DNA from 2 places in the Clostridium sp. TJA020 genome. Region 1 is predicted to be linked to the other one. Evidence: predicted binding sites of a transcription regulator. Region 1 holds the regulator's gene; the other holds the start of a gene.
The links. The regulator NrdR, encoded in region 1, represses ribonucleotide reductase genes. The targets are predictions, from matches to a motif close to CACNANATNTNGTG.
Positions count from the first base shown of each region.

Region 2: the regulator NrdR is predicted to act here: its motif matches at 10,452-10,465, upstream of AC4FQ1_RS09085 (anaerobic ribonucleoside triphosphate reductase).

Region 1 is NZ_JBZEFC010000001.1:95,389-111,224, reverse strand. It holds gene pstB (phosphate ABC transporter ATP-binding protein PstB) at 1-422, opposite strand, end outside; gene pstA (phosphate ABC transporter permease PstA) at 434-1,318, opposite strand; gene pstC (phosphate ABC transporter permease subunit PstC) at 1,320-2,210, opposite strand; gene AC4FQ1_RS00560 (phosphate ABC transporter substrate-binding protein) at 2,238-3,104, opposite strand; gene AC4FQ1_RS00555 (HAMP domain-containing sensor histidine kinase) at 3,291-4,964, opposite strand; gene AC4FQ1_RS00550 (response regulator) at 4,970-5,668, opposite strand; gene pgeF (peptidoglycan editing factor PgeF) at 5,680-6,414, opposite strand; gene nrdR (transcriptional regulator NrdR) at 6,547-6,996, opposite strand; gene AC4FQ1_RS00535 (YlmC/YmxH family sporulation protein) at 7,078-7,356, opposite strand; gene sigG (RNA polymerase sporulation sigma factor SigG) at 7,446-8,219, opposite strand; gene sigE (RNA polymerase sporulation sigma factor SigE) at 8,299-9,006, opposite strand; gene AC4FQ1_RS00520 (sigma-E processing peptidase SpoIIGA) at 9,034-9,837, opposite strand; gene AC4FQ1_RS00515 (SH3 domain-containing protein) at 10,042-12,357, opposite strand; gene ftsZ (cell division protein FtsZ) at 12,557-13,711, opposite strand; gene AC4FQ1_RS00505 (cell division FtsA domain-containing protein) at 13,725-15,008, opposite strand; gene AC4FQ1_RS00500 (type IV pilus twitching motility protein PilT) at 15,152-15,836, opposite strand, start outside.
Region 2 is NZ_JBZEFC010000005.1:39,720-55,555, forward strand. It holds gene AC4FQ1_RS09045 (purine-nucleoside phosphorylase) at 1-411, shown strand, start outside; gene AC4FQ1_RS09050 (NupC/NupG family nucleoside CNT transporter) at 463-1,689, shown strand; gene AC4FQ1_RS09055 (M24 family metallopeptidase) at 1,826-2,905, opposite strand; gene AC4FQ1_RS09060 (metallophosphoesterase family protein) at 3,056-3,754, shown strand; gene AC4FQ1_RS09065 (cytochrome b5 domain-containing protein) at 3,799-4,215, opposite strand; T-box leader at 4,315-4,574, shown strand; gene asnS (asparagine--tRNA ligase) at 4,639-6,033, shown strand; gene AC4FQ1_RS09075 (leucyl aminopeptidase) at 6,131-7,603, opposite strand; gene nrdG (anaerobic ribonucleoside-triphosphate reductase activating protein) at 7,626-8,144, opposite strand; gene AC4FQ1_RS09085 (anaerobic ribonucleoside triphosphate reductase) at 8,317-10,434, opposite strand; gene AC4FQ1_RS09090 (DUF3048 domain-containing protein) at 10,705-11,742, shown strand; gene AC4FQ1_RS09095 (DegV family protein) at 11,875-12,720, shown strand; gene AC4FQ1_RS09100 (PadR family transcriptional regulator) at 12,723-13,175, shown strand; gene AC4FQ1_RS09105 (hypothetical protein) at 13,255-13,458, shown strand; gene AC4FQ1_RS09110 (ferredoxin) at 13,495-13,683, opposite strand; partial or broken gene AC4FQ1_RS09115 (Mrp/NBP35 family ATP-binding protein) at 13,719-14,471, opposite strand; gene AC4FQ1_RS09120 (YhfM domain-containing protein) at 14,537-15,397, opposite strand; gene AC4FQ1_RS09125 (prolipoprotein diacylglyceryl transferase) at 15,394-15,836, opposite strand, start outside.

The sequences.
Region 1 (15,836 bases):
TTTTTAAGTCTATCTTTTGTTTCATCCCAAAGTGCAGCACCCTTAAGACTTTTTTCAACAATTTCATCTAATCTCTTTTTATCTTTTATTCCATGTATTCTTGGTCCATAGGCAACATTGTCATATATTGACATAGGAAATGGATTAGGCTTTTGAAAGACCATACCAATTCTTTTTCTAAGATCAATTACATCATAATCACTAAAAATATTTTCTCCTTCAAATAAAACTTCACCTTCTATTTTAACTGAATCTATAAGATCATTCATTCTATTTATAGTTCTTAAAAACGTTGATTTACCACAACCAGATGGACCTATAAGTGCTGTAACTTCATTTTTATTAAATTTCATATTTATATTTTTAAGAGCTTTATTAGTTCCATAATAAAGATTTAGATTTTTAGTTTCTATTATACTCATACTTCCTCCTACTATTTGCCACTATATGATTTTAACATTCTGTTTCCAATTAATTTTGCTAATAAGTTAAAGATTAATATAATTATTATAAGCACAGCTGCTGTTCCATTTGCTATAGCTGATGCATCTGGAACAATTCCTTCAGAATTTAATTTCCATATATGAACTGCTAAAGTTTCTGCTGGTCTAAAAAGCGAAAATGCTGATGTTTTTCCAAGTAAACTTACATTGTTGAAATTAAGTATTCCTGAACTTAAACCTGCTGTATATAAGAATGCTGCTGCCTCTCCAAAAATTCTTCCTGATGATAATATAATTCCAGTAAGTATATCCCTCATTGCAGTTGGAAGAGTCACTCTCATTATAGTTTGCCATTTAGTTGCACCAAGTCCTAATGATGCTTCTTTTACTTTTTTTGATGCATGTCTTATTGCATTTTCTGATATTCTAGTCATAGATGGAATATTTAATATGCTAACTGATAAAGCTCCAGCTATTAATGAATATCCAAATCCTGATAAATTAACAAAAACTAAAAGTCCAAACATACCTATTACAATTGAAGGTAATGAAGACATAGTTTCAAGGGATAATCTAATTATTTTTAAAACAACGCCTTCTTTAGCATATTCTGCTAAGTATATACCTGCACCAATTCCTATTGGTACTGTAATTATCAATGCTATTACTAACATATATAATGAATTAAATATTTGTGGCCCAATACCTCCACCAACACTTGTCATTTTGGGATTACCAAATAAAAATGATGGAGTAAGCATACCTATTCCTTTATAAAAGATATAAGCTATAAAAGCTCCAAGTAACGTTACTATAAATATTGCTATTATATAAAATATTATAGTTGCTACTTTATCTATTTTTTTTGCATCCACTTTAGTTAACTCCCTTCTTTTCTATTTGCCTAATTACAAGTATAAATATAAATGATATTACTAAAAGAATTAATGCTAAAGTCCATAAAGCATCATTCCAAGCAGAACCAGATACAGTATTTGACATATCCATTGTTAATATACTAGTTAATGTTGAAGATGGTGATATTAGACTATTTGGCATTTTTATTGTATTTCCTATTACCATCTGAACTGCTAAAGCTTCTCCAAAAGCTCTTGCAATACCAAGAACTACTCCAGTAAGTATTCCTGATTTTGCTCCTGGAGTTATTACATTTTTTATAGTTTGCCATCTTGTTGCTCCAAGTCCATAAGATGCCTCTATATGTTCTTTAGGTATTCCTTTTATAGCATCAATAGATAAAGTTGCTATAGTTGGTAAAATCATAAGGGATAAAACTATTATTCCTGCTAAAAGTGAAAAGCCAATCCCTCCAAACTTATCTTTTATAAATGGAACTAAAACTGAAACTCCTACCCAACCATAAACTACTGATGGAATTCCTACTAATATTTCTAAAGTTGGCTTTATTAGTTTTTCTCCAAAATCTTTAGAAATTACATTAACAAAAATCCCTAATGCAACTGCAATTGGAGCACTTAATATAACAGCTCCTAAGGATACTAGTGTAGATCCTAATATGAATGCAAAAGCTCCAAAAGTTTTAGGGCTACCTGAAGGATTCCAGTTATTCGTAAATAAAAATTCAATTAAACTATACTCACCTTTAGTGAATGTCTTTATTCCTTTTAATCCTATAAATAATATTATTGATACTGTTATTAAAATTATTAATATTCCACAAAAACTTGAAAATCCTTTCCCTAAATATTCATTTAATAGCCTTTCTTTGAAACTCCTCTTCTTCATATACCTCATTCCTATCTTTATTGCTTATTATTTTTCCTTTATTTCATTTCCTGGAATTAATCCTAAATTATTTATACTTTCACTATTTTCACTACTTCCTACAAAATCTATAAATTCCTTTGTAAGTCCATTAGCTTCACCTTTTGTATACATGTGTCCCCATGACCAGAAATCATAATTTCCAGATTTAATATTTTCAGCAGTTGCTTCTTTTCCATCTATTTTAATTAAATTTAATGCATTTTTTGCTTCTTCATTATTCATATATGATAGTGCTACATAGCTTATTGCTCCATTATTTTGTTTCATAGCATTTAATACAGCACCATTACTATCTTGTGTAGCTCCTATTGAATCATTTTCTAATTTTTTATTTCCATCTAATATCTTCTTTGTAAATGTTGCTCTTGTTCCTGATGATGTAGGCCTGTGAACTACTAATATTTCTAAATCCTTTCCTCCAACCTCTTTCCAATTCTTAATCTTCCCTGAAAAAATATCTTGTATTTGTTTCTTTGTTAAATTTTCTATTCCAGAATTTTTATTAACAACAACACCAAAACCTTGTGCTACAACTTTATGATCTACTAATTGACTTGCTTGTTCCTTTGTAAGCTTATCTTCTGCGTAAACATCTGAGTTTCCTATATTAACAGAACCTTCTAAAACTTGAGTAAGTCCTGTTCCTGAACCTCCTGCTTGTGCATTTATAGTATTTCCAGGTTTTATTTCATTAAATTTTTCTATTGATTGTTCCATAAGAGGCAAAAGTGCTGATGATCCACTTATTGTTATAGAGCTACCATTTTCTGTACTTCCACAACCAACAAATAATCCTCCTGTAATAACTACTGCTAATGTGGCTACTAACATTTTTAAATTTTTCTTTCTCATAAAATATAACCTCCTTAAAAATCTCTTTACTCATTTATTTTTATAATTTAACTATATATTAATAATATCTTTTGAAAGTTAAGGTATTATTATACTAAAGTTAAGTTGTTTTATATTAGTGTTAAATGAGTTTAACAATTAAATAAAAAAGACGAACTTTTATTTTTAAAAGTTCGTCTTTTTTATTTATATATGTTTTATTTTAAATGTAAATTCTGTTCCCTTTGAAACTTCAGAATCAACACTTATCTCTCCTCCAAAAGTTTTTACAATATGTTTAACTATTGCAAGACCAAGTCCAGTACCCCCACTTTTTCTTGCTTTATCAACTCTGTAAAAACGTTCAAATATTCTAGGAAGGTCTTCTTTTGGTATTCCTATACCATTATCTTTCACCTTAAAATAATAATATTCTTTATCTGAAAAACTTTTTACATTAATTTTAGTATTATTATTTGAATATTTTATAGAATTTTCTATTATGTTTATAACTATTTGAAGAAACTTATCTTTCTGACCTAAAATAAAATCATTATTATCAGATTCAAAATTTATATATATATTCTTTTTTCTTGCATGTTCACTTAATATATTTATTGCATCTGTTATTATTCCATCTGGAAAAATTTCTTCTAATTCTTCTACTGGATTATTTTCTAAATCAGAAAGAACTAAAATATCACTAATAAGTCTAGTAAGCCTTTCTGTCTCTTTATCTATTATATCTAAAAATTTAATTTTAGTTTCTTCATCTTCAACATATCTTAATGTCTCAGCAAAACCTTTTATTGATGTTAATGGAGTTTTTAATTCATGAGATACATTAGCTACAAACTGACTTCTTATATTTTCAAGTCTTTTCATTTCTGTTATATCTTGAATTGCAATAACTCTACCAATTTTTTTATATCCATTTATAACTATAGCTTTCTTTATTTTCAAAAATCTTCTAAATGGTTTTTTTATTTTAACTTGTGTTTCATCAACAGTTTCATTATTTAAAATTTCTTTTATTCTTTTATCTTCTATACAATCATTTAAATATTTTCCTGTAACATCTACATTTATTCCAAATATCTTTTGAGCATAAGGATTTATAGTTATTATTCTATCTTCATTGTCTACAGCTATAACTCCACTTTGCATAGATTTTAATATGGACTCAAGTCTATTTTGTTTATCAACAACTTCATTTATTTTACTTTGAAGCTGATCTGCCATATTATTAAATGTTTTACCTAGTTGTCCTAATTCATCATTTGAGACTACATTTACCCTTGTTTGTAAATTTCCATGAGCTATTTTCCAAGTAACACTTTCTAAATGTTTTATTGGATCTACAATTATTCTAACTAACTTAAGAGCTAAAGCTATAGATAATAATAAAACAATTATTAAAGTTATAATATAATATTTAGTATTTTTAACTTGAAATATATTTGTTGTAGGCTCTTCAACTCCACTTATTATTGTATCTCCATTAGAAAGCTTAGTTCCACAATAAATCATATTTATTTTTTTATTTTCATTATATTTATCTAAATAACCTACACCTTTATTTTCAGCTTCTTTTATTATTGAATCATAACTTATGTTACCTTCATTTCCTGATGAATTAAATTTTATATTCCCATCTTTATCAATTATAGTTAATTCTATTGTTTTCCCATTTATTTTAAATAAACCTAATTTACTAGCATTTTCTATATCTAATTCAGAAATTATAGAGTTATATTCTTTTAACATGCTTTTAGAATTTTCTATTTCCTGTATACTGTAAAGAGCCATAAATGAAGATGTTATTATAACTAAGGCAAAAACTACTGTTATTATTACAGAAGTTATTATTTTTTTCTTCATAAATATTACCCGTTAAATCTATATCCAACCCCTCTTATAGTTTCTATAAGCTTAGGGTTTTTATCATCTTCTTCTATTTTTTTTCTTAAATATCTAATATGCACATCTACTGTTCTTGTCTCTCCAATATATTCATATCCCCATATTTTATCTAATAAAATTTCTCTCTTTAAAATTTTGCCTTTATTTCTTATTAATATTTCTAATAATTCAAATTCTTTTAATGTCATATCTATCTTTTTATTATTTATAGTTACTTCATGTCTTTCAAAATCTATTTTTAATCTTCCATTATCATAAATATCTTCTTTTTTATTTGATTCTAAAGGAGCACTTCTTCTTAAAACAGCCTTAACTCTTGCCAAAAGTTCCCTTATAGAAAATGGTTTTGTTATATAATCATCAGCTCCAAGTTCTAAGCCTAATATTTTATCTAGTTCTTCTCCTTTTGCAGTAAGCATTATTATAGAAATATTACATGTATCATTATTTCTTTTTATTTCTTTACATACATCAAATCCATCCATTCCAGGTAACATTAAATCTAATAATATTAAATGAGGCTTTTCATTTTTAGCGATATTAAGTGCATCTAATCCATTATTTGCCCAAATAACTTGATATCCCGCATTTTCTATATTGAATTTTAAAAGTTCTAATATATGTTCTTCATCATCTACAATTAATATTTTTTCTTTTGACAACTTAATCACCTCTATTTTAATATTACAAATGTAAATAGTCTTCCGTAAGATCCATCAGATTTCCTATATGAATGTAATTTTATATCTTTTTCACAATAAGTACAAAGAGGTATACTTTTTATATTTTCATCGTTAACCCCACAATCTTTTGCATCTTTTTCTATACAAGCTTCTAAGTTTAAATTTCTTCCATCAAATAATATATCTTTATCTATATCTTTCTCTTCTATAAATCTTTCTTTTAAATCTTCTGATATTTCATAACAGCATTTTCTTATATGAGGGCCTATATAAACTGTAGTATTTTTATGGTTAACGCCATAAACTTCAGTCATTTTATCTAAACAAACTTTTGTTATAGACTTAATAGTTCCTTTCCATCCACTGTGGACTGCACCTATAACTCCGTACTCCTCATTTACAATAATTACAGGTACACAATCAGCAGTAAATACTCCAATTAAGACATTTTTTAAATTTGTAATTATACCATCACCGCTATTTTCATTAAAATTTTCTTCACCATTATAAATTAAAACTTCATCTGAATGAATTTGATTTAAATATACTATTTTATCTACATTGAAATCTTTCTTTAAATTATTTAATGTATCTATTCCTTCTAAAGTATTTCTATTAAAACTTTTATTTTTTTCAGCAGTTGAAAATACAACTGAACTTTTTTCATTATCAATAACTAAAAAATCATCTTTTTTACAAATATTATCTAAATTTAAATTTTTCATTTTTCCCCTCCAACTCTTTTAATATTATTTTAACATTTACTAAATTTATTATCTATTTAATAATATATTTTTTACCTATCTTTAACGTAAAAAAGCATACTAATTCTATTTTAGAACTAATATGCCAATTCCTTATCTCATTAATCTATTTATTTCTTCCATAAAGGTATTAATATCTTTAAACTGCCTATAAACAGAAGCAAATCTAACATAAGACACTTCATCTATCTTTTTTAGCCTTTCCATAACCATTTCTCCTATGTAATTTGATTGAACTTCTGTCATCATTTTATTTGATATAGTCTTTTCAATATCTTCTGCAATATCTTCTATTTGCTTGCGTGAAATAGGTCTTTTTTGACAGGCTATTATCAATCCGTTTACTATTTTTTCCTTATTAAAGTTTTCTCTAGTTAAATCTTTTTTTATAACTAAAATTGGAATATCCTCTACTTTTTCATAAGTTGTATATCTTTTATTGCAATTTAAACATTCTCTTCTTCTTCTAATTGTAGTATTATCATCTGTTGATCTTGAATCGACTACTTTACTTTCTTGAAAAGAACAAAAAGGGCATTTCATAGATAATTCCCACCTTTCTGTACAGTAATTGACTTATTCTATATCGTTATTATACATATTTTTCTCTTTTATGGCTAGATACTATCTGTAAATATTATCATCTCGCCCTAAAATATTTGAATTATCCATAGAAACTAATATCACATCTAACCCAATCTTCTCTATATTTTCCCATGGTATTTCTATTTCCTCTCCTTTCGAAAACCACCCTTTGTTTTCTCCTGGAATAATTAATGACTCAACTTTATCATTCTCACAATCTAATTTTATATCTACAATAAATCCTAATTTTCTTCCAGAATTTATATCTATAACTTCCATACTTTTCATAGAATTTATTGAATGTAAATTTTCCTCCATATATAACACCCCCATATGTTAAATTTATATTCATTATTTTATAAATTATTATATTTACATGAAAAAAGAACTCTCATAAGAGTTCTTTTTTAAACATACTTCCTCATGTGTTTAAGTGCTGTCTTTTCTAGTCTAGATACTTGAGCTTGAGATATTCCTATCTCATCTGCAACCTCCATTTGTGTTCTACCTTTAAAAAATCTAAGATTTAATATTAATTTCTCTCTATCAGTTAACTTTTTCATTGCCTCATTTATGGATATATTTTCAAGCCAACTATCATCAGTATTTTTAGAGTCGCTAATTTGATCCATAACATATATAGCATCTCCACCATCATGATAAATAGGTTCAAATAAAGAAACTGGATCTTGTATTGCATCTAATGCAAAAACAACTTCTTCTCTTGGAATTTCAAGTTCTTTAGCAATTTGAGAAACATTTGGCTCTCTATTGTTATCTTTTACAAGTCTATCTCTAACTAATAGTGCCTTATATGCTATATCTCTTAATGACCTGCTAACTCTTATTGAATTGTTATCTCTTAGATATCTTCTTATTTCACCAATTATCATAGGTACAGCATAAGTTGAAAACTTAACATTTTGAGATAAATCAAAATTATCTATAGCTTTCATAAGCCCTATACATCCAACTTGAAATAAATCATCAACATTTTCGCCTCTATTATTAAACCTTTGAATAACACTTAATACAAGTCTTAAATTACCTTTTATAAAAGTTTCTCTAGCACTATTATCACCAGACTGCATTTTTAATAAAAGTTCTCTTTTTTCCTTTTCTTTAAGTATAGGAAGTTTTGCAGTGTTTACTCCACATATCTCTACTTTATTAATGATCAAAGTCATCAACTCCTTTGGAAGTAATTTCATCACAGTAGAAAGTATTTCCGTAAGGAGTAACTTTTATACTAAAGACAACCTAAACCATTTTACTTATTTCTTTTTTTAATCTACTTATTATCTTTTTTTCTAATCTTGATATATATGATTGTGATATTCCAAGTATATCAGCTACCTCTTTTTGTGTTTTTTCGTTATTACCATTTAAACCAAATCTTAATCTAACAATTTCTTTTTCTCTCTCATTTAAATTTTTAAGAGCAATAAACAATAACTGCTTATCTACTTCATCTTCTATTAAATTATATACAATATCATTATCAGTTCCTAATATATCAGATAATAATAATTCATTTCCATCCCAATCTATATTAAGAGGTTCATAAAATGAAATTTCAGCTTTTATTTTATTATTTCTTCTTAAATACATAAGTATTTCATTTTCAATACATCTTGATGCATAAGTTGCAAGCTTTATTTTTTTATCTGGTTTAAATGTATTTACTGCTTTTATTAATCCTATAGTTCCAACTGAAATTAAATCTTCTACATATACTCCTGTATTTTCGAACTTTCTTGCTATATATACAACTAATCTTAAATTTCTTTCTATTAATATACTTCTTATTCCTTCATCTCCATCACTTAATTTATTAACTAAATCTTCTTCTTCTTCTTTGCTAAGAGGTGGTGGTAATGCATCATTTCCTCCAACATAATGAAGTTTTTTTCTACACAAACCTAATTTCTCAAATATCCTATTTAATAAAAGTTTTATATTAACCATATTCTCCTCCTTGATATTAATAATAATTTATATTACTCCCCTTGGTATCAATGCATTAAAATCATTTTCTCTACTTAAATTATCTTTGCATGGACATAATATAGCATCTACAACCTTAAATGTTTGTCCACTTTTTTTAAGTTTCATATTGTCTACTCTAAACCCTTTTAAAACTCCATCATATCCTATAGCACTATAAGGAATATGATATAAACCATAATTTTCTAAATTTATTTCATTTAAATAAACTTCTTCTACCAATATACATGGTAAATTTGTTATAGGCTCTCTAAGTTCATTTCCAGAATCTAAAAAACCTTTTATTTTTAAATTTTTATTTTCAACAGAAAATTCAACATCATAATAAAAATTATTAATAATATTTTTTTCTCTTATATATGTTGTTATTCTCTCTAATGTTATACATAATATAGATAAACTTAAAATCAAATATTTTATTTTAAAATTATTTATCATAATACCATTTTTTATAGAATACTCATTAGTCATAATTGCAATTTTAAAACAAATTCCACTTAACACACAGGATGATACTATAAATACAATCCCACTTTTTAAAGACTTTATAAACCTCTTATTATTAAGAGGTATGTAAGCTATAACTATTGCTACAATAATTTGAATTATATTATTTGATAAAAAACTTATTTCTTCTATAACCATTGTTAATGTATATAAAGAACCTAAAATAGCTGATAGTAAACACATCTTAAAAGAATATTTTTCCCTAATAATTTTATAAGTAGTTAATAACAAAAATAAATTTACCAAAAAATTTTCAATAAGTAGTATATCTATATATATATTCACTTACATTCCCCCTTAATAAAATTATATAACTATATATTTCAAAATTTTGTCAATTTAATTGATATAAACATAACTTTTTAAATCATTTTTTTTACATTTGATTACATAAAATATTATATTAAAATAATTTTTAACTTTTTATTTTTCATAAATCACAAATTTAAAATAAAAAAAGAGAGATTTTAAAAAAATCTCTCCTTATTATTATTTATTTATTTTGTTATCATCTATAGAAACATGTGCTTGACTCTCTGGTAAACTTTCTTTCTTTTTTTGCACTATAGATAAATTTGTTTTAAAAGACATTTTTGTTTCTGTAAACTTTGGTTTATCATAAATAAAGTCATTGTTACCTGTATATAAATATTTCATTTCTTCCATTTGTTGCCCTATTTCTTGTGCATACCATGGTGTAGTTGCATATTGATGCCACATTAATGATTCATTAGGTGAATATCTCATTTTATATAAAGTATTTTGTTTATATTTTGAGCTATTAACATAATTACTTGATACAAAATTAGCAGCACCTTCTATTGCTTTATCAACACTTGTCCATCCATGATTATAAGCATATGTTGTTCCAAGTATTAAAGCTCTATTTGGAAATGCTTTAGAATTATCATATGCACCTATTCCAAATAAATTATATACGGTTACAGGTTTTTGCAACTTTATCATTTTATAACCAATTAATTCACCTTTACTATTTTTTATTTCATGATTAGTATCTGCTATCTCTGTTATCTTAACTCCTTTTGCTAAAGTGCTCTTTCCATACCCTGTTTCATGTATTGATTGGGCTGCAAAATATAATGGATCTATATTAAATTTTTTTGCTGAATTTACAAATGCACTAGCATGGCCAATTAAAACTCCCGCATTATGTGCTTTAAAATAATCATTTAAACCATTAACGCTAATATTTCTATATTCATCTAATCTTAAATATTGTAATTGATTAGTAGCTTTTGCTGGATTTATATACTTTTCATAAAAATTATAATCATATGATGAGTTTCTTGATTTTTGTAATTTTATATATGAATCCATTGACATATTATAATTAGTATATATAACATTTTTTTCATTTGGCTTTTCATTTTGTATATCATCTTTTGAAACTTCTTTTATATATTCTTTTGAAGAGTATCCAGTTACGCTTGAATCTTTGATTTTATAAAATCCATTTTCTTCTCCTAGTATTTCAACTATTTCTCCGTTTCTTAAGTTTCCTATTATTTTTGATGAAGTACTAGGTTTTTCTCTAATCCTTAATTCACTATTTACCTTAACTTTCCCATATCTCTCTTTTAATTCTGGTTTACTTTCAGGCTTAACTTCAGGTTTTGCTTCAGGTTTATTATCCGGTTTAATTTCTGGTTTACTATTAGAATTATTTTTTGGATAAAATTTAACATACTCTTCATGAATATATCCACTTATACTACCTTTTTTTATTTTATACCACTTTCCATCTTTTCCATTAACATCAAAGTTTTCTCCAGGTAGTAAATATCCTACAACACCATATTGTGTTCCTGGTCCTTTTCTTACTCTTAAATTACTTGTAACATTTATAACTTTTCCTGTTCCTTCATATTTATTAACACTAGAATTATTACTACTATTATTGTTGTTACTATTATGATTGCTACTATTACTATTATTGCTATTACTACTACTATTATTACTTGTTACTTTTACATAATCTTCATGAACATATCCATGTCCATTTTTATATTTTATTTTGTACCATTTCCCTGACTTTTCTATTATGTCAAGTTTACTTCCATTTTTTAAGTAACCTATTGTTTCTGAACTTGTTGATGCACTTTTTCTTACCCTTAATTCACTTGTAATATTTACTACTACCCCTTGCTTTGTAACGCTTTCTGTTGGTTTATTATTCTGATTGCTATTACTACTATTGCTATTACTACTATTGCTGTTACTACTACTATTATTACTTGTTACTTTTACATAATCTTCATGGACATATCCATATCCATTTTTATATTTTATTTTATACCATTTCCCTGACTTTTCTATTATGTCAAGTTTGCTTCCATTTTTTAAGTAACCTATTGTTTCTGAACTTGTTGATGCACCTTTTCTTACCCTTAATTCACTTGTAATATTTACTACTACCCCTTGCTTAGTTACTTTATCTACCTTATTACTTTTATTATCATCATTTAAAGTTACTTTGGCATAATCCTTGTGAATATATCCTTCATTTTTTCCAGCTTTAATTTTATACCATGATCCATCCTTAGCTAAAACATCAAAAGCTTGTCCTTCTTTAAGATATCCTATTATCTCACTATTTATACTAGCTTTTTTTCTTATTCTAAGATTAGTTTCTACATTTATAACTTTACCCTTTCCTATTATATGTTCTGAAACAATAGAAGATTTATTTACAGTTGCAAAAGTCTTCTCATTGTTTAATGCCAATGAAGTTGTCGTTGTTGCCGCTAATAAAAACAACATAGTTGATATCTTTTTTTTATTCATAACAATCTCTCCATATAAAATATTTTTTTACATTTTTTATCTCATTATTTTTAATTTTAACATAATTTTCTTATACATAAAACATTTTTGACTTTTAAATCACTCACTTTTTTACCTTTTTGTAACCTTTTCTAAAAAATAAAGCTTTAGATATAAATATCTAAAGCTTTTAAAACCAATTTAATAATATTTTTAAATTTTAATTTGATCTTCTTGGTCTTCTTAAAAATGTTGGTATTGATAAATCTTCTTCAGTATAAGTTATAGTTGAACTTACTGTTTCCTCTGAAGAAGTTGCTGCAACTTCTTCTTTTGGTTCTACAACAGTTTCTTCAACTTGTTTGCTTATTTGTTTTTTCACTTCAACTTTAGGTGTTTCTTTTGGAAGTGCACCTATTCCATCTTCTTCAAACCCTGTTGCTATAACAGTAATTCTTATTTCATCTTGAAGAGTTTCATCAATAACAGCACCAAATATTATGTTTGCATCAGCATCAGCAGCTTCTCTTACTACATCTGCAGCTTCATAAACTTCTAATGCTCCAAGATCTGCTCCACCTGTAAAGTTAAGTATAACTCCAGTTGCACCTTCTATTGAAGTTTCAAGTAATGGTGAAGCTATAGCCTCTTTAACAGCATCAGATGCTCTATTATCGCCTTTTCCATGACCAACACCCATATGTGCTAATCCTTTATCTAACATAACAGCTTTTATATCAGCAAAGTCTGCATTAACTACTCCAGGAATAGTTATAAGGTCTGATATCGCTTGCACACCTTGTCTTAAAACATCATCAGCTAATCTAAATGAATCTAAAAGTGTTGTCTTTTTATCTGCCATAAATAATAATCTTTCATTAGGGATTATTACTAATGTATCAACTTTTTCTTTTAACTTTGCAATACCCATTTCAGCATGTCTCATTCTTCTCTTTCCTTCAAATGGGAAAGGTTTAGTTACAACACCTACTGTAAGAATTTCTAATGATTTAGCAATTTCAGCAACAACTGGTGCAGCACCTGTTCCTGTTCCACCGCCCATTCCAGCAGTAATAAATACCATATTAGCACCTTTAATAGCTGCTGTAATTTCTTCTCTACTTTCTTCTGCTGCTTTTTGTCCAATTTCAGGGTTAGCTCCTGCTCCTAATCCCTTAGTAAGCTTTTCACCTATTTGTATTTTTTGATTTGCATGTGATAGCATAAGGGCTTGTTTATCTGTATTGATAGCTATAAATTCTACATTCTTTAATCCTTCAACTATCATTCTATTAACAGCGTTACTTCCTCCGCCTCCACAGCCTATGACTTTTATATTAGTTAATTCTTGCATATCAACTTCAAAATCTAACAAAACAATTCCTCCTTTAGAAAATATCCTCTAGTAAACTTCTTATTTTTCCTATAATGCCAGTATTCTTTTTTTTCTTATCGTCGTGACCTAAATCTTCTATTTCATAATTAGCGTTAACATCAATATCACTTATTTCCTCAAATTTTAAAGTATTACCTTTAACATCTTTTGTAAAATCTTCACATATTAATTCTACCCTATCATGCACCTCTTTAACAATAGCTAAAGAAGTAATATTTGAAAGATTTTGCATATTAAAATCACTTTTTGTAATTATATTAACTTTGTAATCTATCATTTCACTTACTAACGCTTTTATATTTTCAAAATTGGTTAAAGAATCACTACATAAAATTATACTACATAAATCGTTATAATGACTAGTATTTTTTAATTCATTATTTACATAATTAAGAATTTCTTCAATTCTTGCCTCACACACTTTAAAATATAATTCCTTATGAATACTTTTACCATCTATAAGTATTTCTTTTTGTAAATCATCATTTAAAATACTTACATAATTATTGCTATATTCACACTTAACTAATTCAGCCTCTTTATTTGTTAAACCTGCACATATTGAAAGATCACTTGTAATATTATTTCCACCTAATGGAATAGAAATAAGTTCCTTTATAACTCCATCTTTAAATATACCAATTTCAGTTAATCCAGCTCCACTATCTACTATGGCCTTTTCGCCTAATTCTTCCTTAAATAAAAATATATTTCTTAATGAATTTATATTAGAAATAAATCCCTTAATATTATACCTTGTATCTATGCATAAAGTTTTATATTTATTTAATGTATCTCTATTACATAAAAAAACAGTAACGTTAACATATATATCTCCTAATACATCTTTAGGAATTTCTAATTTTACATCATCACCTATTTTATAATAATTTATTGATGCATCACATATTCTCTCATCTTCACTTAACTCTATGCTTTCTTGTAAGTTTAATATTGATTCTTTTAAATTCTTCAAAAAATTATTATGAGTATTTGTTACTTTTATTTCATATTCTTTTAACTTTAAATCTGAAGATGGTAACCCTATGTAAATATCATAAATCTTTTCATTAATTTCTTCCTCTAATTTATATAAAACTTCAAGAAAACTTTCTTTACATGCTTTACTATCAACTATCTTTCCTCTATCAATCCCTTTAGAGTAAACACAAGAACTTCCTAATATTTCAACTTCTTCACCTAGTCTTGATATACCACTTGATGCAGAAATTTTTTGTGTTCCTATATCTACCGCTGTCACTAAAAATTCTTGCATTTTTCTTACATTACCTCCTCATTATATCTTACATTTATATATTCAACATATATTTTTAAATTCCTCTTTATTTTATTTACTTATTAAATTATTAATATTTAAAAATAATAAAATAAAAATATGACCATTGTAAATGGTCATATTTAAAATTTCATCATTCTATTAATCATCTCTTTATCTAAAGCATATGTAATTGCAACTTCTTTATCTATAATTCCTAAATTAATAAGATCTACTAAATACATATCCATTGTTTTCATACCGAATTTACTACCTGTTTGTATAACAGATTGTATTTGATGTGTTTTACCTTCTCTTATTTGATTTTGAATTGCAGGATTTATTATCATAGTTTCAAATGCAGCCACTCTATTGTTATTATCTATAGTTTCAATTAATTGTTGTGATATTACTCCTTGTAAAACCGAAGCTAACTGAACTCTAATTTGTTGCTGTTGATATGGAGGAAAAACATCTATAATTCTATCTATTGTTTGAGTAGCTCCAATAGTGTGCAATGTAGAAAGAACCAAATGACCTGTTTCTGCAGCTGTAATTGCAATAGAAATAGTTTCTAAATCTCTCATTTCACCAATAAGTATAACATCTGGATCTTCTCTTAATGCTGCTCTAAGTGCATTTTTATAACTCTTACTATCTCTTCCAATTTCTCTTTGATTTATTATACTCTTTTTATGCTTATGAATATATTCTATCGGATCCTCTAATGTTATTATATTTTCACTTCTAGTTGAATTTATTTCATTTATCATTGCAGCTAAAGTTGTACTTTTTCCACTACCAGTTGGTCCAGTTACTAAAATAAGT
Region 2 (15,836 bases), on a different contig from region 1:
GGAAGCAATCCTTTAATTGGTAAAAATTTAGATGAATTCGGACCAAGATTTCCTGATATGTCAACAGCTTATAATCCAGAGCTTATAAATCTTGCAAAAAATATCGCTAAGGATTTAAATATTGACATAAAAGAAGGCGTTTACACTATGTTTAGCGGGCCAACTTACGAAACTCCAGCTGAAATTAGAATGGTTAGAATTTTAGGTGGTGATGCAGTAGGTATGTCAACGATACCAGAGGTTATTGTTGCCAATCATTCCGGAATAAAAGTATTGGGCATATCTTGTTTAACAAATATGGCTGCTGGAATACTAAAACAACCACTTAATCATGAAGAAGTTATAGAAACTTCAAATAAAGCTAAAAATAGTTTTATAACTCTAACTAAAGAAATAATTAAAAATCTATAAAGAACAGTCTTAAGTCTATAAGTAAAAATTATATACAAAGGAGAAAGAACATTGAGTAGATTTATTGGATTAATCGGAATCATAGTAATTTTAGGAATAGCTACGCTGTTCTCAGACAACAGAAAGAAAATCAATTGGCGTTTAGTTGGTATAGGGTTAGCACTTCAAGTTGTATTTGCCCTAATTATATTAAAGATCCCAGCTGGTAGAGCTTTCTTCGATTTTTGTAGTAAAGCAATAACAAAATTACTTGACTTTACTCTTGAAGGTTCAAAGTTCTTATTTGGTAACTTAATGAATCAAGATACTTTTGGAATGATTTTCGCATTACAAGTTCTTCCAACAATTATCTTCTTCTCAGCTTTAATGGGAATACTTTATTACTTAGGAATTATGCAATTCATAGTTAAAATTATCGCTAAAGGTCTTTGTAAATTACTTGGAACATCAGGCGCTGAAACATTAAGTGCTGTTGGAAACATATTCTTAGGACAAACAGAAGCTCCACTTTTAGTAAAACCTTTTATAAAAGATATGACTAAATCAGAGCTTATGGCTATAATGGTCGGTGGTATGGCTACTGTTGCTGGTGGAGTTATGGCTGGATATGTGGCAATGGGAATTAATGCAGGTGACTTACTTGCTGGTAGTATAATGGCTGCTCCTGCTGGACTTATCTTAGCTAAAATTCTTGTACCTGAAACAGAAGAACCAAAAACAAAAGGTACTACTGATGTAAAAGTAGAACAAACAGCATCAAATGTTGTTGAAGCTGCTGCAAATGGAGCTAGTGAAGGTTTAGGTCTTGCCCTTAACGTTGCTGCTATGCTTCTTGCATTCGTTGCACTTATAGCTTTACTTAACTACATATTAGCTGCAATTGGCGGACTATTTGGATTCCCAACACTTAGCTTCCAATGGATATTAGGTAAAATATTCTCACCATTAACATTTGTAATGGGTATACCTACTGTTGATTTAGGAACTGCTGGTAGTTTACTTGGTCAAAAAGTTATGATTAACGAATTCGTTGCATACTCAGAAATGTCTAAATATGTAGCTGCTGGAACTTTACAACCAAAAACAGTTCTTATATTAACTTATGCACTATGTGGATTTGCTAACATAAGTTCAGTTGCTATCCAAATTGGTGGTATAGGTGCTTTAGCTCCAGATAGAAAAGGTTTAATTGCAAAACTTGGATTTAAAGCATTACTAGGAGGAGCTCTTGCAACTTGTTTAACAGGAACAATAGCTGGAGTTTTATTCTCAGTTTAGTAAAATAAACTTATAAATACAAAAAGAGTACTTTTTTAAAAGTACTCTTTTTATTTACACTATAATAAAAATTAAAATATATCGTAGTAAATACTATAAAATAACTTGATTATTAATTGTTTTTAAAATATATTTATTATTTTATTACAGTTAATTCTTTAGTTACTTTATTCAATCTTTCATGACCATCTTCAGTAACTAATACTAAATCTTCTATTCTAACACCAATATCTCCACTTAAATAAATTCCTGGTTCTACTGAAAATATCATTCCAGGTTTTACTTCATTATTATTTGCAGCACTTACATCACCAAAATCATGGCAATCTATACCAATACAATGACCTGTTCTATGTGTAAAATATTCTCCATATCCCATTTCCTCAATATAACTTCTTGCTGCATTATCTATTTCTTTAAACTTAACTCCTGGCTTTATTATAGCTATAGCTCTTTCATTAGCTTCTTTTACTATGTTGTATATCTTTTTATGTTCTTCTGAAGGCTCTTCTTTAAAGAATACAGTTCTTGTCATATCTGAACAATAATCTTTATAAACTCCTCCCATATCAATAACTATACTATGACCACTTTTTATAGCTGAATTATCTGTTTCATGATGTGGATCTGCTCCGTTTGGTGATACCGCTATAATTGGAGGAAATGAAAATTTATTCATTCCATTTTTAGCATATAAATCTTTTAATATTTCAGTACATTCTTCTTCAGTTTTTCCTTCTTCTAAATGCTTCCACAGCTCCTTCATTGTTTCATCATTTCTTCTTGAAGCTTCTTTCATTAATTCTATTTCTTCTGCATCTTTTATCATTCTTAAATTATCAATTATTGGTGATGAATTTTCATAATTTTTAGCCGCATTAATTTTCATAAGACTTAATAAAAAATGTGCTGGCCAAGTTTTATCAATTCCTAAAACCGTCTCTTTATCAACATACTTAGCTAATATTTCAACTGGATTTTCTATATCATCATACCAAACTATATCAATTCCTAAATCTTCTTCTACAGGGAATAACTTATTATTTACTAATTTATGTTCTCCATTAGTTTTAATAAGTAAAGCTACCATTCTATTTCCTGGATGGAACCACTTTCCTGTTAAATAAAAAAGTGATGATGGTGATGAAACTATCATTTGTGTTAAATTATTTTTTTGCATTTCTTTTATAACATTATTTATTCTGTTCTCTTTCATTCTTATCCCTCCGTATTGTTTTATATTACTATTATAATATACTAATATGAATAAAGTTCAAATAATTACAATTCTTTAAGTATTATTTAATATTTATATTATTTTCTAAGTGATATAATATTATTGAGAAATTTTTAGGAGGCTAGCTTTATGAAAATAGCAGTTATTTCAGATATACATGGCAATATTTATGCACTAATGAGAGCTTTAGAAGATATAGAAGATAATAAGGTTGATACTATAATTTGCTTAGGTGACCTAGTTGGATATGGTCCTCACCCAAATGAAGTTATATCAATGATAAAAAGAAGAAATATTCTTTGTTTAAAAGGTAATTACGATGCATCTGTTGTAGATGGAAGTTATACATATATAAGAGAAAACTCTATTAATTCATTTTCACTACCATGGGCCGTGGACGAGCTTAGAGCAGCAAATAAATTTTATTTAAACTCTCTTCCAACCTCTTTAACTTTGGAATTTGAAGATAAGAAAATATTATTCCTTCATGGAAGTCCAAATGCAATAAATGAATACTTACTTGAAGGTAATGATAATACAGCTTCAATTATGGAAAACCTAAAAGAAGATGCCCTAGTATGTGCTCATACACACATACCTTCAATAAAAAAATTTGGAAATAAACTTTTTATAAATGATGGAAGTATAGGAAAACCAAAAATAGGAAGACCAAATCCAACTTATTGCCTAATAGAAGTTGAAAAAAATAAACCTATAAAGGCAGAAATTAAAGAAATTACTTATGAAGTTAAAAGAATAGTAAAAGATATGACTATGCTTAAGTTTCCTGAATCTTTAATAAGATCTTTTGAAACTGGAGCTGAATAATATATCCCCATAATTAATTATACAATTAATTATGGGGTATGTTTTTATTGCTTTAAAACTCCAATAATTCTAAGATTACTTAATATACTTTTATCTCCCTTATGACACTCATAAAAACTTTCTGTTACATCTGTTCCAGCTTTAACTCCAAAATGTCCATTTTCATTAAATCCTGTAACTCCAGTTACATCATATACTGTACCATCTATAGCTACATATGCTAAATTATTATTTTTTCCATTATATTTTGATAATTCACCTAAAGTAAATTCTCTTCTTCTTTTCAAAACAAAATTATTTCTCAAATTTTTTTCTTCCTCTAATAATAAAAATAAATCCTCTGTTATAACCTTTATATTTCTTATAATTTGCTTCCTATCATCATCATTTCTGTAAAATAACATATCTTTTAATTCATTAAGATCTTTATTTTTTTTATTTATAATTTTTTCTAGTAACATAAACAACCTCATATAATTATTGATAAATATATGATAATATATGATAAGTATGTTGCATTTGTTAGAAAAGTATTGTAAAATCAATTTAATATATTTTTTATAAAAACTGTGAAGAGAAGAGTAGACTTAGGATGTAGTATTAGCGAGTAAGGGATGGTGTAAGCCTTATACGAAGCCTATGATTGAAGAACATCTCAGAGTTTCTAACCGAAAGCAAATTGATTTTAAATTGTTAGTAGACTTAGACGGACATCTAGACCGTTAACTTCTAGAAGGGCATAAAATGTGCCTGTAATTTAAGTTGGCTATATTTTATAGCAATTTGGGTGGTACCGCGATAGTATCCTTTCGTCCCATTATTTTGGGATGGAAGGTTTTTTTATTTTATAAATTAATTTTCAAGTTATAGGAGGTAAAATTTAAATGGATAAAAATATTTTAGTTAAATCCCTTTATAGAAATACATCAGAATATTTAAGTAAAGATGTAACTATATCAGGTTGGATAAGAACTTTAAGAGCTTCAAACGCTTTTGGATTTATTGAAATTAACGATGGTTCTTTCTTTAAAAATATTCAAATAGTATTTGATAACAAATTAGAGAACTTTAAAGAAGTTTCAAAACTTCCAATAAGCTCATCATTAAAAATAATCGGAACTTTAGTTGAAACTCCAAATGCTAAACAACCATTTGAAATTCAAGCTAAGGAAATAGTAATTGAAGGTATGTCAGATTCAGACTATCCTCTTCAAAAGAAAAGACATACATTTGAATACTTAAGAACAATCGCTCACTTAAGACCAAGAAGTAATGCTTTTTCAGCTGTATTTAGAGTAAGATCTGTTGCTGCTTATGCAATACATAAGTTCTTCCAAGAAAGAGACTTTGTTTATACAAACACTCCTATCCTTACTGGAAGTGATTGTGAAGGTGCTGGAGAAATGTTTAGAGTTACTACTCTTGACTTAAATGAAACTCCAAAAACTGAAGAAGGTGTTGTTGATTATAGCAAAGATTTCTTTGGAAAAGAAACTAATCTTACAGTTTCAGGACAGTTAAACGCTGAAACATTTGCTTTAGCATTCAGAAATGTTTATACATTCGGACCAACATTTAGAGCTGAAAATTCAAATACAGCAAGACATGCTGCTGAATTCTGGATGGTTGAACCTGAGATATCATTTGCTGACTTAGAAGATGATATGAAACTTGCAGAAGAAATGTTAACTTACGTAATTAAATATGTAATGAAAGAATGTCCTGAAGAAATTGAATTCTTCAATAAATTTATTGATAAGGGATTAGTTGAAAGATTAAACCACGTTGCAAACTCAGATTTTGCTAGAGTTACTTATACTGAAGCAGTAGAGATACTTAAAAGCTGTGGTAAAAAATTCGAATATCCTGTTGAATGGGGAATTGACCTTCAAACAGAACACGAAAGATATTTAACAGAAGAACATTTCAAAAGACCTACATTTGTAACTGATTATCCAAAAGATATTAAAGCATTCTATATGAGAATGAACGATGATAATAAGACAGTTGCAGCTATGGACCTTCTAGTTCCTGGAATAGGAGAAATAATTGGAGGTAGCCAAAGAGAAGAAAGACTTGATATATTAAAAAATAGAATGGCTGAACTTAACTTAGCTGAAGAAGATTACTGGTGGTATCTAGAGCTTAGAAAGTACGGAGAAACTAAGCATGCTGGATTCGGTCTTGGATTTGAAAGATTAATAATGTACATTACTGGTATGTCAAATATCAGAGATGTTATTCCATTCCCAAGAACAACTGGTCAATCAGATTTCTAATTATAAAATAATTTAAGCAATAAGCAATAAAAAATTTAGGGGCTATAAATAGATATAAGCCAGTATCTTTAAAAGATACTGGCCTTTTTTTATTATTTTATTTATTTTCTCTACCTTTTGCAAATTCATATAATGAGTTTACAGGAACTCCTGTACCACCTTTAGCTTTATAAGGCTTTGGTGAATCTGTCCACGCTGTTCCTGCTATATCTAAATGTAAGAATGGTACACCTTCTTCTACAAATTCTTCAACAAATAATCCAGCTGTTATTGTTCCAGCATTTCTGCCACCAATATTTTTTAAATCAGCAATGTCTGATTTTATAAGCTCCTTATATTCATTAAATGTTGGTAATTCCCACACCTTTTCTCCAGTATATTCAGTTACTGTTTTATATTCTTTAAATAAATCATTATCATTAGTTATAGCAGCTGTTGTAGTTTCTCCTAAAGCAACAAGTGCTGCACCTGTAAGAGTTGACATTTCTATAACTTCATTAACCTTTTCTTTTTTACTTATATAAGTAACTGCGTCAGCTAAAGTTAATCTACCTTCTGCATCTGTATTTAAAACTTCTATAGTTTTTCCTGACATACTACCTATAATATCTCCAGGTCTATACGCACATCCTGATATCATATTTTCACAAGCTGCTACTGCTCCTATAACATTCATAGCAAGATTTCTTTTTGCAATAACTGATATAGCACCTATTACAGCAGCTGCTCCACCCATATCTGATTTCATTGTTTCCATTCCATTAGTTGGTTTTAATGAATATCCACCTGTATCAAAAGTTAATCCTTTACCAACAAGTCCTAAAATATCTTTTTTATTGTGTTTATCTCCAAAATACCTCATAACAATAAGCTTTGGTTCTCTAGCTGAACCTTTTGCAACAGACATAAAAGCTTCCATTCCAAATTCTTCAATTTTTTCTTTATCAAAAACTTCAACTTCAAAACCAAATTTATTTCCAAGTATAGTTGCTGCATCAGCTAGTGTTTCTGGATACATTTCATTTGCTGGTTCATTTACTAATTCTCTAGCTATTTTAACTCCATCTGCTATATCTATTCCTTCTTTAACAAATTCATTAGCTTCATTTATTAATGCTTCTTCAACACCAATAATTGATACAGACACTTCTCTATTTTCTTTATCTTTTTTATATTTTATAAATTCATAATCTGAAAGCATTAATGATAATGTAATAGCTTTTATAATTTCTAAAGCATCAAGTTTATTTGTATTAATCATATTAAAAGCTATAGATACATTTTTAAGCTCTTTCATCTTTTTATAGGCTTTTGATATATTTTCTTTAATAGTTTCTAAATTTATATCTTCTTCATTTCCAAGACCTATTAAAATTGTATCTTCAATATTTCCATTGTTCTCGTTTGTTAATATGTAAGTTTCTCCAGATTTTCCTTTAAACTTATCTTTACTATTTAAATTAGATAAAATTTCTTTTAACTTATTATCCTTAATGTCTAAATTACCTTCAAATAAAGGAATTATTCTTCCATCAAAGTTCTCTTTAACATTACTTACAGTTATATTCATATAATACCCCTCCATATTCTTATTATTTCATATATTCTTCTAATAAAATAATTTTACCTTGAGCTAAACTTTTAGGAACATCTATTATTCTTTGATTAGTTGATCCTCTAAATCTAATTCCATCCTCTTTTTTATTTTGATCAAATTTTCCATCTACTAAAACATCTATATTAGTTATAAAATCTTTTAATTCTTTTTTTTCATTCATCTTATTTAAAATATGTTCAAATTTATATCCAGTAAATGACCAAATATTTAAACCATTATTTTTAAACTTTTTTGCCATATATGCAAATTTATCAGCTTGTTCTAAAGGATCGCCTCCACTAAATGTCACTCCTTTAATCATAGGGTTTTCTAAAACATCTTCTATAAGTTCATCCATGTTTTTTTCTTCTCCACCATTAAAATCATGAGTATCAGGATTAAAACACCCTTCACAATTATGTCTACATCCTTGTGCAAAGAAAACTCTTCGTATTCCAGGTCCATTTACTAGGCTTTCATAAGCTATTCCTGCAAGTCTTATATTTTTGCTCATAAGTTCACTCCTCTTATCTATTAATTATATCATTCCAATAATTACTATCAATATAATCAAAAATATTTATTACTTAATTAATTTTATTAATATCTTTATAATACTTTCTTAAATATTATTTGCTAAAAAGGCTACTACAATTACTATTGTAGCAGCCTTAATCTATTTTTAATTAACAATCTTGATAGTGATTAACCCCTGTTCCTGTATGAGTAACTCTATCCTGTCTTTCATGATACTTTCCAGGTCCAAATCTTTCATCTAAACTTAAGTATCCTGTTACTCTAGAAATTCCTTGTATATCTACACTTCCACAATTAGTACATTTTTGCTCGTGATTGTGTAAGTATGTTCCACAATCTTTACAATATCTTATATGGAAGTTAATTCCTAGGTAACTTATATTAGTTTTCTTATATGCATAATCTAATATAGACATTATAGTTTCACCTGATGGACAATCATCAACTTCTAAATAACTTATATGTCCGCCATTACATAGTTTATGATAAGGTGCTTCTATATCTATCTTATCCTTTAAAGATATTGCATAATTAACTGGAACATGGAAACTATTTGTATAATATTCTTTATCAGTTACACCTTTAATAATTCCAAACGCCTTTTGGTCTTGTTTAATGAATTTTCCTGATAAACCTTCAGCTGGTGTTGCATAAGCACTCCAGTTAAGTTTTGTTTCTTCTGCTGTTCTATCACAGAATGATCTTAAATGTTCAATAATTTTAATACCAAGTTGTCTAGCATCTTCATCTTCACCATGATGCTTTCCTACTAATGCAGTTAATGTTTCTGCAAGACCTATAAATCCAATTCCCCAAGTTCCTTGTTTTAATATTGGTTCTATTGAATCATCTGGTAATAAACCTTCTGAACCTTTCATTAAATTTTGACCTGCTACAAAAGGTAAATCTTTAACTTTTAAATGCTTTAATACTTCATATCTATGAAGTAATGATTCTTTAGCTAAATTTAATCTTTCATCAAATATTTTAAAGAATCTATCTATATTACCTTGAGCTTGTATTCCTATTCTAGGTAAATTTATAGTTGTAGGAGCTATATTACCTCTTCCCTTAACACCAGGCTCTCCATTTACATTACTCATAAGATAAGTTCTACATCCCATAGTAGCTGGAGTAATACCCATATCATAATATTTTTTATTAAAATCTGCATCTATATTCATAAATGTAGGATTCATTCTTTTAGCCGCAACTCTACAAGCTAACTCATATAAATAGAAATAAGGATCATTTGATTCCCTATTTACGCCTTCTTTAACTCTAAAAATTATGTTAGGGAATATTGGTTGCTCACCTTTTCCTAAACCTTTTTCATACTCTAATAAGAATATTTCACAAATTAAAGCTGCATCTCTTGATTCTGGTATTCCTATATTTATTGAACTAAATGGTACTTGTGAACCAGCTCTTGAATGCATTGTGTTTAAATTATAAACTACCCCTTGCATTGCTTGATGTATTCTATTTTTTAATTTTTTTTCTGCTAGTTCCTCTATTTTTTCCTGAGGTAATCCAAGTTCTTTAAACTCAGATATTATTTCTTCTCTAGTTGGTTTAACAAATATAGACATATCATTATCAAAGTCAGGATGTGATTGACCACCAAACATATCATTTTGAGTTGATTGTAATAATATACATGATAATTCTGCTGCCGTTTCTATTCTTCTTGGTGCATTTATAGTTCCATATCCTGTATTAAATCCATTCTCTAATATCTCTTTAGTTGGAATGTGTAGACAGTTAGTAGTTAAGTTATAACTATCTAAGTCATGATAATAAAGATCTCCAATTTCATGTGCTTTTGATAAATACTTTGGCATATTTGCTAAGTTATGCCATTTATTTGATTCTGATGCTATTCTTAATAATTTAGAACTAAAATTATTACCAACATTAGCATTATCTCTATCTGTTTCAACACCTATTTTACTTATAGCTCTCATAAGGTCTGATTTTATTTCTCTAACCTTAGTTCTCTCTCTTCTATAATTTTGATATGCAATAACAACATTATCTAAGTTTGAATTCTTTAAAGCTTTTTCAACAAGATTTTGAACTTGCTCTACAGATATTCTATTTTCCCCAGACACCTCTATATACTCAATAACTTTTTGAACGATATCTAACGTTTTGCTCGCTTTTAGGTTTACACCTATATCTTCAGCTGCTTTCTTTATAGCATTAACTATCTTCTCTGAATTGAACTCAACCTCTCTACCGTCCCTTTTTACAACATATAGCATCTAAACGACCCCCATAACACAATATATAGTACCAATTTTAGTACTGTCTTATTATACTTCAAAAGATATTCTAGTGCAATCAGCTTTTATTTTAAATTTATTTGATATTTTATCCTTGCTTATTCTTTGCTTATATTAAGTCTAATTATCTCTCTTTTTTATTTTATTTTTTTATTTTTATTAAGAAAAATATTTTTTTAAATTAAAGTAATCATTTTCTATAAAACATTATATATATTAAGTATCATTAAATAAAAAAAGGAGATAAATATGAGAAAATTTTTATTAATTTCATTATTTACAATTTTTACATTTACTTCTGTAATGTCTTGTAAAGTTGAAGAACAAAAAAATTCATCAAATAATCAAAGTGAAATTTTAGATGAATCAAAAACTACATCTTCAAATAATATAGAACAAACTAAAAAATTTTATTATCCCTTTACAGGTGTAGAATCATCAGAAGATCCTCAAAATAAAGTTCCTTATATGGCAGTTGTTGAAAATTCTAAAGCTTCAAGGCCTCAAAGTGGACTCTCCTTTGCAGATATTGTCTATGAAACCTCAGCAGAAGGTGGAATTCCTAGATTTATTGCCTTATATCATAGTAAAACTTCAGAAAAAATAGGACCTATAAGAAGTATACGCCCTTATTTTTTAACACTATCAAAAGAATATTCATTACCTATTGCTCATTGTGGTGGTTCAAAGGAAGCTTTATCACAAGTTGAAAATGATGATTCTTTAATGAGTTTAAATGAAATGAAAAATGGAAAATATTATTATAGGGATAATTCTAGAAAAGCACCACATAATCTTTATACATCAAGTGAAAAAATATTAACTGCCATAAAAGATAAGAAATATAACTTAACTGCAAAATCTTATTTAAAATTTGATTCTAGCTATTTTAATAAAGATAATTTAAAAACAAGCTCAAATATAACTGTAAAACCAAATAACGTTTATGAAACTAAATATGTTTTCGAAAATGGTTCTTATACTAAATATATGGATGGTAAAATTGCAATTGATGCTATAACTAATAAACCCTTAACATTCAATAACATAATAGTTCAAAAAGCCGACATCACTCTTCAAACAGATAATTCTCATTTAAATATAAATTTAATTAATGATGGTGAAGGTTATTTATTTTCTAATGGTAAAGTTATAAATATATTATGGTCTAAAGATTCAGAGACAAGTGATACTATGCTTTTTGATATAGAAGGTAATGAAATTAGCTTATCTCCTGGTAATACAATATGGAATATAGTAGATTCAGATTCTTCTATTTCTTACTAATTTTTTTATAAAAGAAATTATTTTAATAATAATTTCTTTTATATTGCTAAACTATATCAGTAATGATATAGTTTATATTATCAGTAGTGATAAAGTTTACTTGCTTTAATCATTTTAATAGGAGGTATTTATATGCAAAAAATTGCCATTTTAACTGATAGTGGATCAGATTTAACTACAGAACAATTAAAAGAAAATAACATAGAGTTTGCACCATTTAGAATAATATATTCTAATGGAGAATTTGAAGATAAAATAGATATAAGTCCAAAAGAGGTTTATGAATCATTAGAAAAAGAAATTCCTACAACTTCTTTACCAAGTGCTTCTAGAATAGAAAATATTCTTAATAAATTAGAAGAAGAAGGTTACACTCATGTAATTGCAGTTACAATCTCAAGTGGGCTTTCAGGTACAGGTAATGCTATAAGATTAGCACTTGAAGATCACCCTAAATTAACATCTTATGTTTTTGATACTAAAATTCTTAGTATGGCTGAAGGTGCATTAGTATTAAATGCCGCTCAATTAGTTAAAGAAGGTAAAACTTTTGAAGAAATAATTGAGGAACTTCCAAAACTTCGTAAGAAAACTCATGGATACTTTACTATAAACACATTAGAATACTTAAAAAAAGGTGGAAGAATAGGAAAAGTAGCAGGTACTATCGGAGAAATCTTAAATTTAAAACCTATAATATCAGTTAATGATGAAGGTGTTTATTATACATTTGCTAAAGTTCGTGGTAGAAAGCAATCTATGAACAAATTAGTAAAAATAGCAAAAGAACACCTTGAAAAGGGTAAAAGCAAAGTTTGGGTTCTATGTGGTGGTTCATCTGATGAAGAATTTAATGCTTTATATGATGCTATCTCAAAACTTGATAATATAGAATCTATCGCGCCAGCTACAATAGGACCTTCTCTTGGAGTTCATACTGGTCCTGGTTTACTAGGAGTTGTAGTCCAAGAGGTATAATTATGAGTAATTTAAATTTTTCTGACTCAATGGATATAAAGGCTGAGGAAAAAAGACTCTATGAAGAATATAAAAGAAATATGATGGAACTTAAAAAAGTAAAAAAAGAAAAAGATGCTGTGGGTCAAGTTTTTACAAAAGGTTTATTATCCATTTATGTTCTTCATATATTGAATTCTACACCAGCCACAGGTAGTTATATCTCACATTCAATTGGAGAGCGTACACGAGGAAAATGGATTCCTAGTACAGGTGGAATATATCCAATTCTAAAAGCATTAGAAAAAGACGGTCTTGTAGTTTGGAAATGGGATGATCCTAAAAAGAAATTCAGAAAAATATATTCTTTAACAAATGAAGGAAAGAAAGAATACTTAAGAAAAAAATCTTTGCTTAAATCTAAAATTGAAGAAGCATTAGATGTGTTCAAAATTGTATATAATGATATTTATTAAGGATACTATTAACTTAGTATCCTTTTTGTATATATATTAATAAATACGCTAACACTAATAATAAAAAGGAGGTAGTGTTATGCGAGGTAAAATATTAGATATAAATAATTTAGAGGCATTTATAGAATTAGAAAATGGCACCTTGATTTCACGCCCTTTATGCGAAATAGCTGGTGCATCTATTGGAGATTATATATCTGTATCTTTTGATAACTCATCTTCACCAAGTAATCATAACTTTTCTAATTATATAATAAATCCTCTTATGAATGACTTCTTTTAATAAAAATAGCAAGCTTATATAAGCTTGCTATTTTTATTACTCTACACTAATTGCATTTACTGGACAATTTTCCGCTGCTTCTTTAGCTCCATCTTCATTTTCTTGTGGAACGTCAGGTGAAATTGCAACAGCCTTTCCGTCATCATCCATATCAAATACTTCTGGACATATTGATGGACATAATCCACATCCAATACAAGTATCCTTATCAACATTAGCTTTCATATTAAATTACTCCTCTCATACATAGAGAGTATGTATTAATATAAGCCTTCAAATATTAATGAATATAGAGCATTATCTAATACATACTCCTCAGCTCTTCCTTCTTCTAGAGCTTCTGTAAGTTCTAGATTTATTGGAAGTTCCCCTAAAAGTGGTAAACCAAGGTATTCTGCATGCTCTTCTGCTGACTTTTTACTAAATACTCTTAGCTTTTTGTCACAGCTATCACAAGTTATATAAGCCATATTTTCAACTACACCCTTAATAGGTGTGCCTACTTTCTCAGCCATTTTTACAACCTTTTTAACAATCATTGATACCATATCCTGTGGTGTAGAAACTATTATTAGTTCCTTAACATTGAACTCCTTCATAACTGTAAGCGCTATATCTCCTGTTCCAGGTGGCATATCAATTAGAAGATAATCTAACTCTCCCCACTCTGTATCAAAATACATTTGATTTAAAACTCCAGTTATTACAGGACCTCTCCATATAACAGGATCATCTTCAACTTCTGTTAAAAGATTCATTGACATAACCTTTATTCCACTCTTAGTTGTAGCTGGAATGAACTTTATATTTTGTTCATCTAATGATATTATTTGCGCTCTTTCATTATTTATACCAAAAAATCTTGGCATTGATGGTCCTGTTATATCTGCATCTAAGACTCCAACTTTATAACCTTTTTTTCTAAGCATAGTTGCGGTTATTCCTGTTACAGTAGATTTTCCTACTCCACCTTTTCCACTTATTATCCCTATTACATTTTTTATTTTTCCATACTTTGGCTTTTTACCAAATGGATTCATTGTAGCTTTTTGAGCATTATTCATATGTAAATCCTCCCTTATTTATTTGTTTGACTCCAATTATCAGGCTTTTTACCATCGCTTCCGACTGTAATTTCCCATTTTTTAAATTCATAATGTCCTACAACATAATATTTTTGGTAAGTCTTATCAATCTTATTATCTACAGTTATTAATGTTCTAAACACATCTGTGCTATATCCCATGTTTTGAACAGTTACAACTACATTAAAGTCATTTTGGTTGTTATTATTTATTATTTCAGCCCCCGGTATTACTTTTTGTAAATCCTTTTGGAATTTTTGTAAATCTGTTGAAAATAAATATTTAACACAATCTAAATCACTTAGTATATTAATTCCAACTTTGTGATTACCATCACCTAATGCACCTTTATTCATTTCCATTACTTTCATTATTGTACCATAATATATTGAATTAAAATCTCTAGGTCTTCTTATAAATGATAAATTATTAATTATTGTCTGATCCAAATCTCTTGGTACCTTATAGGCATTATTTGAATCATAAAAGTTTCCTCTCCTACTTTCATTAACACCTACTACATAATAATACTTTTTAACTTTGTCTCCTGTATGAATCTCAAATATGTAATCAGGATCTAATGAACTTTTTTCCGGCTCTGGGTTTCCTGCTGATAATGTTTTGTATATTTCCTCTATTGCCTTCGGATCCGTAACTTCAAATCTAAAACCAGTATCACGACTATTCTCTATGACTATTTCATCAACCTTATTAGTCTTCATATAATCAAAATCATTGTTTCTAAATCCAAGCTTTACTAAAACATTATTTACAGGTGTACATCCAACCATAGTTGTTCCAATAACAACCATAATGCAAAGCATTGCTAATTTTGATATTACCCGTCTATTCACTTATTTTCTCTCCTTTTAAATTTATCTAAATTGTAAATTATAACTCCTAATACAAGAGTAAATATAGCTATAAATTGCGATGTTGAAAACATTAATATATTTCCTCTTGGATCATTTCTAAAAAATTCTATAAAAAATCTTCCAATACTATAAATTATAATATATACAGCAAGTATCCTACCTTTGATTCTTTCTTTTCTGCTATACCATATCAAAAAACCTGCTAATAAAAAATCAAATACGGAACTAAATAATTGAGTTGGTATTAAAGGTATTCCACTAGGTGCTAAAGACCCACTTGGAAACACTACTCCAATTGGAAGTGTTGTTTCTCTTCCATAGCAACATCCAGCCAAAAAACATCCTATTCTTCCAAACCCCTGTGCTAAAGCAACAAAAGGAACAACAAAATCTAATAATTGTATAGAATCAAATCTAT